3 regions of the Pectobacterium actinidiae genome follow, and region 2 is predicted to be linked to each of the others. Evidence: predicted binding sites of a transcription regulator. Region 2 holds the regulator's gene; each other region holds the start of a gene.

Region 1 (3,287 bases), on a different contig from region 2:
GGTCAGCCAAGTAAACAGATCCGGCTGGTAGGCTATATCTACGCACAACGCTATCTCGATCATCACGACCCTGAATTCATTCGCCGCTGCGAGCGGGTACGGGGACAGTTCCTGCTTACTACCGCCCTGTGCGGCCTTATCGTTACCAGCTTGATTGCCATGATGTTGTGGTATTAAAACGCTGGTACTTACACAATCACGGGTATTAACACAGTCATTGGTCCTAACACCATGAACGTCGATAAAAAGTAAAAAGGCGATTCCCCACAGAATCGCCTTTTTTATGACGGACATTCTTGTCCGTCATGCGGGCCGTCGCAAGCGACGTGAAAACGTTCCCTACGTTTTGCTGAGGTTAGATCAGCTTCAACGCCAGCCAGTACAGCGTACCGGACATCAGCATTGAGACAGGCAGCGTCAACACCCAGGCCAGCAGAATACTTCTTATCGTCTTGCCCTGTACACCACCGCCGTCCGCAATCATCGTTCCGGCAACCGCCGAAGATAATACGTGCGTGGTGGAAACCGGCATACCGGTGTAGCTGGCAACACCAATCGACAGAGCCGCCGTCACCTGCGCTGAAACGCCCTGTGCGTAAGTCATGCCCTTCTTACCGATCTTCTCACCGATGGTCACGGCAACACGTTTCCAACCCACCATCGTGCCCAGAGACAGCGCTAATGCGACAGCAACGATGATCCAAAGCGGTGCATACTCAATGGTCTGAAGCATGTCTTTACGCAGGTTGCTCAGGTAGCGTTTATCTTCGCCCGACGTTTCTGGCAGCTTGATCACCTTATCCATCGTGTCAGAGATACACATCAGCAAACGACGCACTCTGCTGCGATCGTCAGGGTTCAACTGATCGTAACTTTTCAGGTTACTCAGCAGACCCTGTGTACGCTCAATCGCAATCATCACGCGTGAACTGTCACAGTGGAACTCTTTCTGACCGTTGCCGGGAATCGTGTTTTCCGGCGTAGGAATCACAGGAGGAGACAAGTCAATAACGTGCGCCAATGCGTCGCCGTGCTGCTTGTAGTACTCCTGCAAATTGACAACGGCATCACGGGTACGGCTGATGTCATAGCCAGACGCATTCATGTTAACAATAAACCCGGCTGGCGCGACGCCAATCAGCACCAGCATAATCAAGCCGATACCTTTCTGACCGTCATTTGCACCGTGAGAGAAGCTCACCCCAATCGCCGATAAAATCAGCGCGGTACGCGTCCAGAACGGCGGCTTACGTTTGCCATCCTGCTTTTCGCGATCGACGGGCGTTAGATGCACGCGCTTACGCTTTTTACTGTTGTTCCAGAAGCGGCGCAGAACCAGCAGCATCAGGCCAGCGACCACCATGCCCACAATCGGCGAGAGCAGCAGCGACAGGAAAATACTGATCATTTTCGGCACATTCAGCGCATCCACGACGGAAGTATCCGTCAACAGCGCGTTGGTCAAACCAATACCGATAATGGAGCCGATCAGCGTGTGAGAACTAGAGGCAGGAATACCGAAGTACCAGGTACCCAGGTTCCAGATAATGGCAGCCAGCAGCATGGAAAAGACCATTGCCAAACCGTGCGCCGAACTCACGTTCAGTAATAAATCCGTGGGGAGAAGGTGAACAATTGCATAGGCCACGCTCAGGCCGCCCAGCAACACACCGAAGAAATTAAAGATACCCGCCATCACAACGGCAAACTCGGCGCGCATGGCTCGGGTATAAATAACAGTGGCAACGGCATTCGCAGTATCGTGAAAACCGTTAATGGCTTCATACATCAGTACAAACAACAAAGCCAGTATCAACATCAGGCCAGTGTAGTAATCCAAACCGGCAAATAAATGTAGCATAAACGTTAGGCCATTTAGTGGTCATGAACGCGGCGCATTATCGGCGACAAGCAGGGGTCGGGAAAAGCAAAATATGACATTTTTTTGACTTAATATGTGACGGCAATCGGTGGATAAACCACTTAATCAATAAAAATCAAATAATTATATATTTTTACTAAAATATGCAAATTGTTACGCTGGTATCGAACAAAAACCAACACTACAATTTGCCGCCCTACGGCTTTCAGCCTGTGGCAATCCAAGAAGATAAACTCACTCATCGGAGAAATGCATTGTGGAACAGTTTGACGCTGTCATCATCGGTGCCGGTGCAGCAGGCATGTTTTGCGCGGCACAGGCAGGACAACGCGGACTGCGTGTTCTACTGCTCGATAACGGCAAGAAAGCTGGCCGGAAAATATTGATGTCCGGCGGCGGTCGCTGCAACTTTACCAATATGTATGCAGAGCCCGCGGCGTATCTGTCCCACAATCCTCACTTTTGCAAATCGGCACTGGCGCGTTATACCCAATGGGATTTCATCAGTCTGGTCAACAGCCACCGTATCGCTTATCACGAGAAAACGCTCGGCCAGTTATTTTGCGATGATTCCGCGCAGCAAATCGTGGACATGCTGGTAACAGAATGTGAGCAGGCGAACGTCACTCTCCGTCTGCGCAGTGAAGTTACCTCGGTGGAGAAATCAGACGATCTGTTCACCGTCCAGCTAAGCAACGGCACAGCATTCCAAAGCGCATCGTTAGTCGTTGCCTGCGGCGGTCTGTCGATGCCCGGCCTGGGTGCGACGCCGTTTGGCTACCAGCTTGCCGCACAGTTCGGCATCAACGTGCTCCCAACTCGCGCTGCACTGGTGCCCTTTACGCTGCACAAGCCGCTGCTAGAACAGTTACAAACACTCTCCGGCGTCTCCGTGCCTACCGTCGTCACCGCAGAAAACGGCGTGACGTTCCGTGAAAACATCCTATTTACGCACCGTGGGCTATCTGGCCCCGCTATTTTGCAGATTTCCAGCTACTGGCAGGCTGGTGAATTCGTCACCATCAACCTGCTGCCCGATCGCGATCTCACGCAGCTCATCAACGACGAGCGCACTGCTCATCCGAACCAAAGCCTGAAAAACACGTTGGCACAATGGCTACCTAAACGGCTGGTTGAATGCCTGCAAGCGTTAGGGCAACTGCCGGACGTCACGCTGAAGCAGTTGAATAGCGCACAGCAAACGCAGATTGAACAGCGCCTGCAAGAGTGGCGCGTGCAGCCAAACGGTACGGAAGGTTATCGCACGGCCGAAGTGACCATCGGTGGCGTTGACACCCGCGCGCTGTCCTCCAAAACCATGGAAGCCAGTACAGTGCCAGGGTTGTATTTCATCGGTGAAGTGGTCGATGTGACCGGCTGGCTCGGCGGCTATAATTTCCAATGG
Region 2 (3,287 bases):
GGGCGATGAATATGCCCCAGCGCGATATAATCCGCTGGCGGAAAAGCCTGAGCAGGGAAGGCATCGAGCGTACCAATATAGATATCGCGTACGGATTCTGAGGCGGTCGCGCCAATCGTCGTCAGGTGTCCGGTTGCAATAATCGGCAACGGTAAGCCTAGTTCGTCGCGCTTTTGGCAAGCCAGTTGGTAACACTGTTGGTAGTGCGCGGTAATCGCTTCCTGTAGCGCCAGCTGTTTTTCATCTCCGGATTGTCCGGCTTTGCTGGTTAACACATCACGCGGACGTAAAAAAGGAATGGCGCAGAGTAGGGCTCCGGGCTGCTGCTGACGGTTTTCCAACAGGATCACCTGTTGGGCAGGCTCATCACTGGCGCTGGCAATCACCTGCGTGTTCAGGCAGGCCAACAGCTCGCGGGATTCATTCAGCATGGCGACGGAATCGTGGTTGCCGCCGAGAATAACGAGCTGACAGCCCGTGCGTTGTAGTTCTACCACGAAGCTATAATACATTTCCCGTGCATAGCTGGGGGGCGAACCGTTATCAAAAATATCGCCTGCAACGATAATGGCATCGACCTGATGGTGTTCCACCTGAACGATGAGCCAGTGTAGAAAAGCCTGATGCTCAGCGCTTCGGCTTTTGGTATAAAAATATTGCCCTAAATGCCAATCGGCGGTGTGGATAATGCGCATCGTGTTCTCTCGATATTCATGCCGCGTGGCGGTGGATGACGTTGTCATTATTTATTATGTGAAAGGGTGTGTCGTCGCCAGAGTGCTTTGTCATCGTCATGCCATGATTATATATAGCAGGGACGGCGGCTGTCGCGGTGGAATCAGGAGTTTGGAAAGCGGCTCGAAAAATAGGATGTACGCGCTGTAACAATCGTGCGGAGAGGTCCGGGTGTTTTTCATAAATCTGTCATAAAACTGACGCATAATGCCTTTCGCCTGCTAACAGCGACGATGATTAACGACAGGATTAACAATGGCAAAACGCATATTAGTCGTGGAAGATGAAGCACCAATTCGTGAAATGGTCTGCTTTGTACTGGAACAAAATGGTTATCAACCCGTTGAAGCTGAAGACTATGATAGCGCGGTAACGCAACTGTCGGAGCCGTTCCCAGAACTGGTGTTGTTAGACTGGATGCTGCCAGGTGGGTCGGGCCTGCAATTCATCAAGCATATGAAGCGCGAGGCGCTGACGCGTGATATTCCGGTGATGATGTTGACCGCGCGTGGCGAAGAAGAAGACCGCGTGCGCGGGCTTGAAGTGGGGGCGGATGATTACATTACTAAACCGTTCTCACCCAAAGAATTGGTAGCGCGTATCAAAGCCGTGATGCGCCGAATTTCACCGATGGCGGTGGAAGAAGTGATTGAAATGCGTGGCCTGAGCCTCGATCCTTCCTCGCATCGCGTGACGACCGAAGAGCATGCGTTGGACATGGGGCCGACGGAATTTAAACTGCTGCATTTCTTTATGACGCATCCTGAGCGTGTTTATAGCCGGGAACAGTTGCTGAATCACGTTTGGGGCACTAACGTTTACGTTGAGGATCGTACTGTCGACGTTCATATTCGTCGCTTGCGTAAAGCACTGGAAACCAGCGGACATGACAAAATGGTGCAAACCGTTCGGGGAACGGGCTACCGTTTTTCAACGCGTTACTGAGGTGATCGTAACCGGAGAAATATTAACGTGCTAGAACGTTTATCCTGGAAAAGGCTGGCATTGGAGCTGGCTTTTTTTTGTTTACCTGCGTTGCTGCTGGGGCTGGTTTTTGGTTATCTGCCCTGGTTTCTGCTGGTCGCGGTATTAGGCCTACTCTGCTGGAATTTTTATAACCAGCTAAAACTCTCTTATTGGCTGTGGGTTGACCGCAGTATGACGCCACCGCCTGGTCGCTGGAGTTGGGAGCCGCTGTTTTATGGGCTTTACCAAATGCAGTTGCGGAACCGACGCCGCCGCCGTGAGCTGGCGCTTCTGATCAAACGGTTTCGTAGCGGTGCCGAGTCCTTGCCGGATGCTGTGGTGATCACTACCGAAGAAGGAACGATCTTCTGGTGTAATCATCTGGCGCAGCACCTGCTGAATTTCCGCTGGCCGGAGGATAACGGTCAGAATATCCTCAACTTATTGCGCTATCCCGAATTCACAAACTACATGAAAGGACAGGATTTTAGCCGTCCTCTCACGCTACAGTTGAATAATTCTCACCATGTTGAATTCCGCGTGATGCCCTATTCCGAAGGGCAGCTATTGATGGTGGTGCGTGATATTACGCAAATGCACCAGCTTGAAGGTGCCAGACGTAACTTTTTTGCCAACGTGAGCCATGAGCTGCGTACGCCGCTGACGGTGTTGCAGGGCTATCTGGAAATGATGCAGGAAGAAACGCTGGATGCGGCTCTGCGAGGGAAGGCGCTGAGCACCATGCAGGAGCAGACCCGACGCATGGATGGGCTGGTCAAACAGTTGCTGACCTTGTCCCGTATTGAGGCGGCGACGGCAATTGATCTGAATGAAAAAGTCGATATCCCATTGATGCTGCGCGTATTGCAGCGTGAAGCGCAGACGCTGAGTCAGGGGCGTCATGAGATCGTCTTTCGTGTGAATGAAAATCTCTGCGTGTTTGGTAATGAAGAACAACTGCGCAGTGCGGTATCCAATCTGGTGTATAACGCCGTCAACCATACGCCTGCGGGAACGCGTATCGAAGTCTGCTGGCAGAAGATCCCACAGGGCGCGCAATTTCAGGTCAGCGATAACGGGCCGGGGATTGCGGCCGAGCATTTACCGCGCCTGACGGAACGCTTTTATCGAGTGGATAAGGCGCGTTCGCGACAGACGGGCGGGAGCGGACTGGGGCTGGCGATTGTTAAGCATGCACTCAGCCATCATGATTCCCGTCTGGAGATCATGAGTGAGGATGGGCAAGGCTCACGTTTCGTCTTTACGTTGCCGAATCGGTTGATTGTCCCTGCCTCTCTGGCTGAAAATACGGTGAAACCTTCAGCTTGACGGAAAACGCTATCCATGACATCCGCCACTCGTATTGCGGGCGCTTTTTTACTGCTGCTCAGCGCGTTGTGCTCCGCACAGCCTCGCCAGATGTTGGCGGGTAATCTCTCCAGCGCGGGGTCGGATACGCTGGCTAACCTGATGGCCTTTTGGGCGGCGGATTTTGGCCAGCATTATCCGAACGTGAATTTACAGATTCAGGCCGCGGGTTCGTCCTCTGCACCGACGTCTCTGGCATCGGGAGCCGCGCAGCTTGG
Region 3 (3,287 bases), on a different contig from region 2:
GCTAACTCTGCTTTATGTTTTTTCTCATTCAGCATAACAACGACCAGCAGAAGTACAGCCAGAATGCTGCCGCCGATCATGACCATGAAGCCGCCGTCCCAACCGAAGAAGTCAACGGTGTAGCCGACGATGGCGCTGGCGGCAACGGAGCCACCGAGGTAGCCGAACAGGCCGGTGAAGCCCGCTGCTGTACCTGCCGCTTTCTTCGGTGCCAGTTCCAGCGCGTGCAGGCCGATAAGCATAACCGGTCCGTAAATCAGGAAGCCGATGATGATCATACAGGCCATATCCACACCAGGATTACCGGCTGGGTTCATCCAGTAAACGACGGTTGCTATTGTCACCAGCGTCATAAAGAACACGCCCGTTGCACCGCGGTTACCTTTGAATACCTTATCAGACATCCAGCCGCACAGCAGCGTGCCCGGAATACCCGCGTATTCGTAGAGGAAATAAGCCCAGGAAGATTTATCCAGTGCGAAGTGCTTAACTTCTTTCAGGTAGGTTGGTGACCAATCCAAGATACCGTAACGCAGCAGGTAAACGAAGACGTTGGCGATAGCGATGTACCACAGCAGTTTGTTCGGGAAAACGTACTGCATGAAGATCTGCTTAGCTGTCAGTTCTTCTTCGTCTTTTTCATTGTAATCAACAGGATAGTCGTTTTTGTATTCTTCGACTGGCGGTAGACCACAGGATTGCGGGGTATCACGCATTAGGGCAAATGCAATCAGCGCAACCAGAATGGCGGCGAAGGCAGGCATGTAGAGTGCGGCTTTCCAGTCGTTAAACCAGGCCATACCCAGCAGGAACAGCAGAGGAGGAAGCCCGCCGCCGACGTTATGCGCACAGTTCCATACCGACACAATACCGCCGCGTTCTTTTTGTGACCACCAGTGAACCATGGTGCGTCCACACGGTGGCCATCCCATTCCCTGGAACCAGCCGCACAGGAACAGCAGGACGAACATGACGGCAATGCTAGACGTCGCCCACGGTACGAAGCCCATGAACAGCATGACGGCAGCCGCCAGAATTAGGCCAGCAGGCAGGAAAACCCGTGGGTTGGATCGGTCAGATACCGAACCCATGATGAATTTGGAGAAGCCGTAGGCGATAGAGATGCCGGACAGCGCAAAGCCAAGGTCACCGCGTGAGAAGCCTTGTTCAATCAGGTAAGGCATTGCCAGTGTGAAGTTTTTGCGTACCAGATAATAGGCGGCGTAGCCAAAAAATATCCCCATGAAAATTTGCCAACGCAAGCGGCGATAGAGCGGATCAACGTGTTCTTGCGACACGCGCGGCTGGTGGGCAGCGGGCCTAAAAATACTCAGCATAGATATCTCCAATGCGAAAAAAAACGATAGCTTTTTTGTTCTATTACGAACGTTATTGTAAGGGGATAGCGTGCGAATGAGTGTGATTCATGACGCTAATGTTACACTTTTATGAAACTGTGACGATTTTTGCGCTCATGTTAACAGAATCGGAAAATTCCACAGTGAGGTTTTAGTGACCTAAATCACACTTATTGTTTTTAGACCCTGCTTTGGTTTCGTTTAGTGCTCGTTTTTGCTCTTTATCAAACATTAACCCTTCTTTCTGTGTCCCAATAGCAACATACATATCCTCCGCCTGGAGCGAGAACATGAAGCAAAATACCGGGAACTGGCGTGAAACTGACGTCGTTGTCATCGGCGGTGGTGCGACGGGGGCGGGTACGGTACGAGACTGTGCTCTGCGCGGACTGCGCTGCCTGCTACTTGAACGTTATGATATTGCGACCGGGGCGACCGGGCGTAATCATGGCTTATTACACAGCGGCGCACGCTATGCGGTAACCGACGGTGAGTCTGCCCGCGAATGTATTGAAGAGAACCAGATTCTCCGCCGGATCGCCCGCCACTGTATTGAACCCACCGACGGCCTGTTTATTACCTTGCCAGAAGACGATCTCGGCTGGCAGGCGCAGTTTATCACTGCCTGTCAGCAGGCGGGGATTGGCGCTCAGGCGTTGGATCCGCAGGAAGCGCTACGGCTGGAACCCGCGGCAAACCCGACGCTGATTGGCGCGGTGCGTGTGCCGGATGGTTCCGTCGATCCCTTCCGTCTGACGGCGGCCAACATGATTGATGCCTGCGAGCACGGCGCGGAAGTGCTGACCTATCATGAGGTCATCGGGCTGATTCGTCAGGGCGACCGTATTACTGGCGTGCGCGTTTTCGACCATAAAAAAGGTGTAGAAACAGAAATATACGCACAGGTGGTGGTCAACGCGGGCGGTATTTGGGGGCAACACATTGCGGAATATGCCGATCTACGTGTGCGCATGTTCCCAGCAAAAGGCGCGCTGTTAATTCTTGGGCACCGCATCAACAACATGGTGATCAACCGCTGCCGTAAGCCGGCGGATGCCGACATTTTGGTGCCGGGCGATACCATTTCGCTGATTGGCACCACTTCAACCCACATCGACTACGATCAAATCGACAACATGCTGGTGACGCCTGCCGAGGTAGAAACGCTGATGCGGGAAGGCTCGATGTTGGCACCGAAGTTGGCGAGTACGCGCATTCTACGCGCCTATGCGGGCGTCCGACCGCTGGTGGCCAGCGATAGCGATCCCACTGGACGTAGCGTAAGTCGCGGTATTGTGCTGCTCGATCATGCCAGCCGCGACGGGCTGGAAGGCTTTATTACCATTACTGGCGGCAAGCTGATGACCTACCGCCTGATGGCGGAATGGGTAACTGACGCCATCTGCAAAAAGCTGGGTCATGACGTAGCCTGCTCGACTGCACAGACGCCGCTGCCCGGTTCTGAATCGCTGGAGGAAGTGAAATCTGCCCCCCACGCCCTGTCTGCTTATCCTGTAGCAAAACCGTTATCTGCACCGCTGCGCGGTTCGGCGATTTATCGCCACGGTGAACGTGCCGGGCGAATGCTGTCCGGTGAGCGTCTGGATCGTAGCCTGGTGTGCGAATGTGAGGCGGTGACGGCGGGGGAAGTGCGCTACGCCGTGGAGTCGTTGCAGGTGAATAACCTGATTGATTTACGTCGGCGTACTCGCGTGGGGATGGGCACCTGTCAGGGAGAACTGTGCGCGTGTCGTGCGGCGGGTCTGCTGTGCCGTCTGGGTACTGCGACGCCGGAGCAGTCGCTCACGCAGCTCAGCCAGTTTTTGAACGAACGCTGGAAAGGGATTCGCCCGATTGCGTGGGGCAATGCGCTGCGTGAAAGCGAGTTTACCAGTTGGATTTATCAGGGATTGTGCGGCCTGACGGCCA

What was found. The regulator PhoB, encoded in region 2, activates phosphate uptake and scavenging genes when phosphate is short. The targets are predictions, from matches to a motif close to CTGTCATAAAACTGNCNNAT.
Region 1: pitA (inorganic phosphate transporter PitA) is a predicted target of PhoB. The motif match lies at 1,933-1,952, and genes of this name have one in related genera.
Region 3: glpT (glycerol-3-phosphate transporter) is a predicted target of PhoB. The motif match lies at 1,436-1,455, and genes of this name have one in related genera.

Annotation. Positions count from the first base shown of each region.
Region 1 is NZ_JRMH01000002.1:637,833-641,119, reverse strand. Features, by position in the region: gene uspB (universal stress protein UspB) at 1-177, shown strand, start outside; gene pitA (inorganic phosphate transporter PitA) at 356-1,861, opposite strand; gene KKH3_RS20335 (BaiN/RdsA family NAD(P)/FAD-dependent oxidoreductase) at 2,139-3,287, shown strand, end outside.
Region 2 is NZ_JRMH01000001.1:985,528-988,814, forward strand. Features, by position in the region: gene sbcD (exonuclease subunit SbcD) at 1-695, opposite strand, end outside; gene phoB (phosphate response regulator transcription factor PhoB) at 991-1,680, shown strand; gene phoR (phosphate regulon sensor histidine kinase PhoR) at 1,708-3,030, shown strand; gene KKH3_RS04075 (PstS family phosphate ABC transporter substrate-binding protein) at 3,046-3,287, shown strand, end outside.
Region 3 is NZ_JRMH01000002.1:215,879-219,165, reverse strand. Features, by position in the region: gene glpT (glycerol-3-phosphate transporter) at 1-1,337, opposite strand, end outside; gene glpA (anaerobic glycerol-3-phosphate dehydrogenase subunit A) at 1,649-3,287, shown strand, end outside.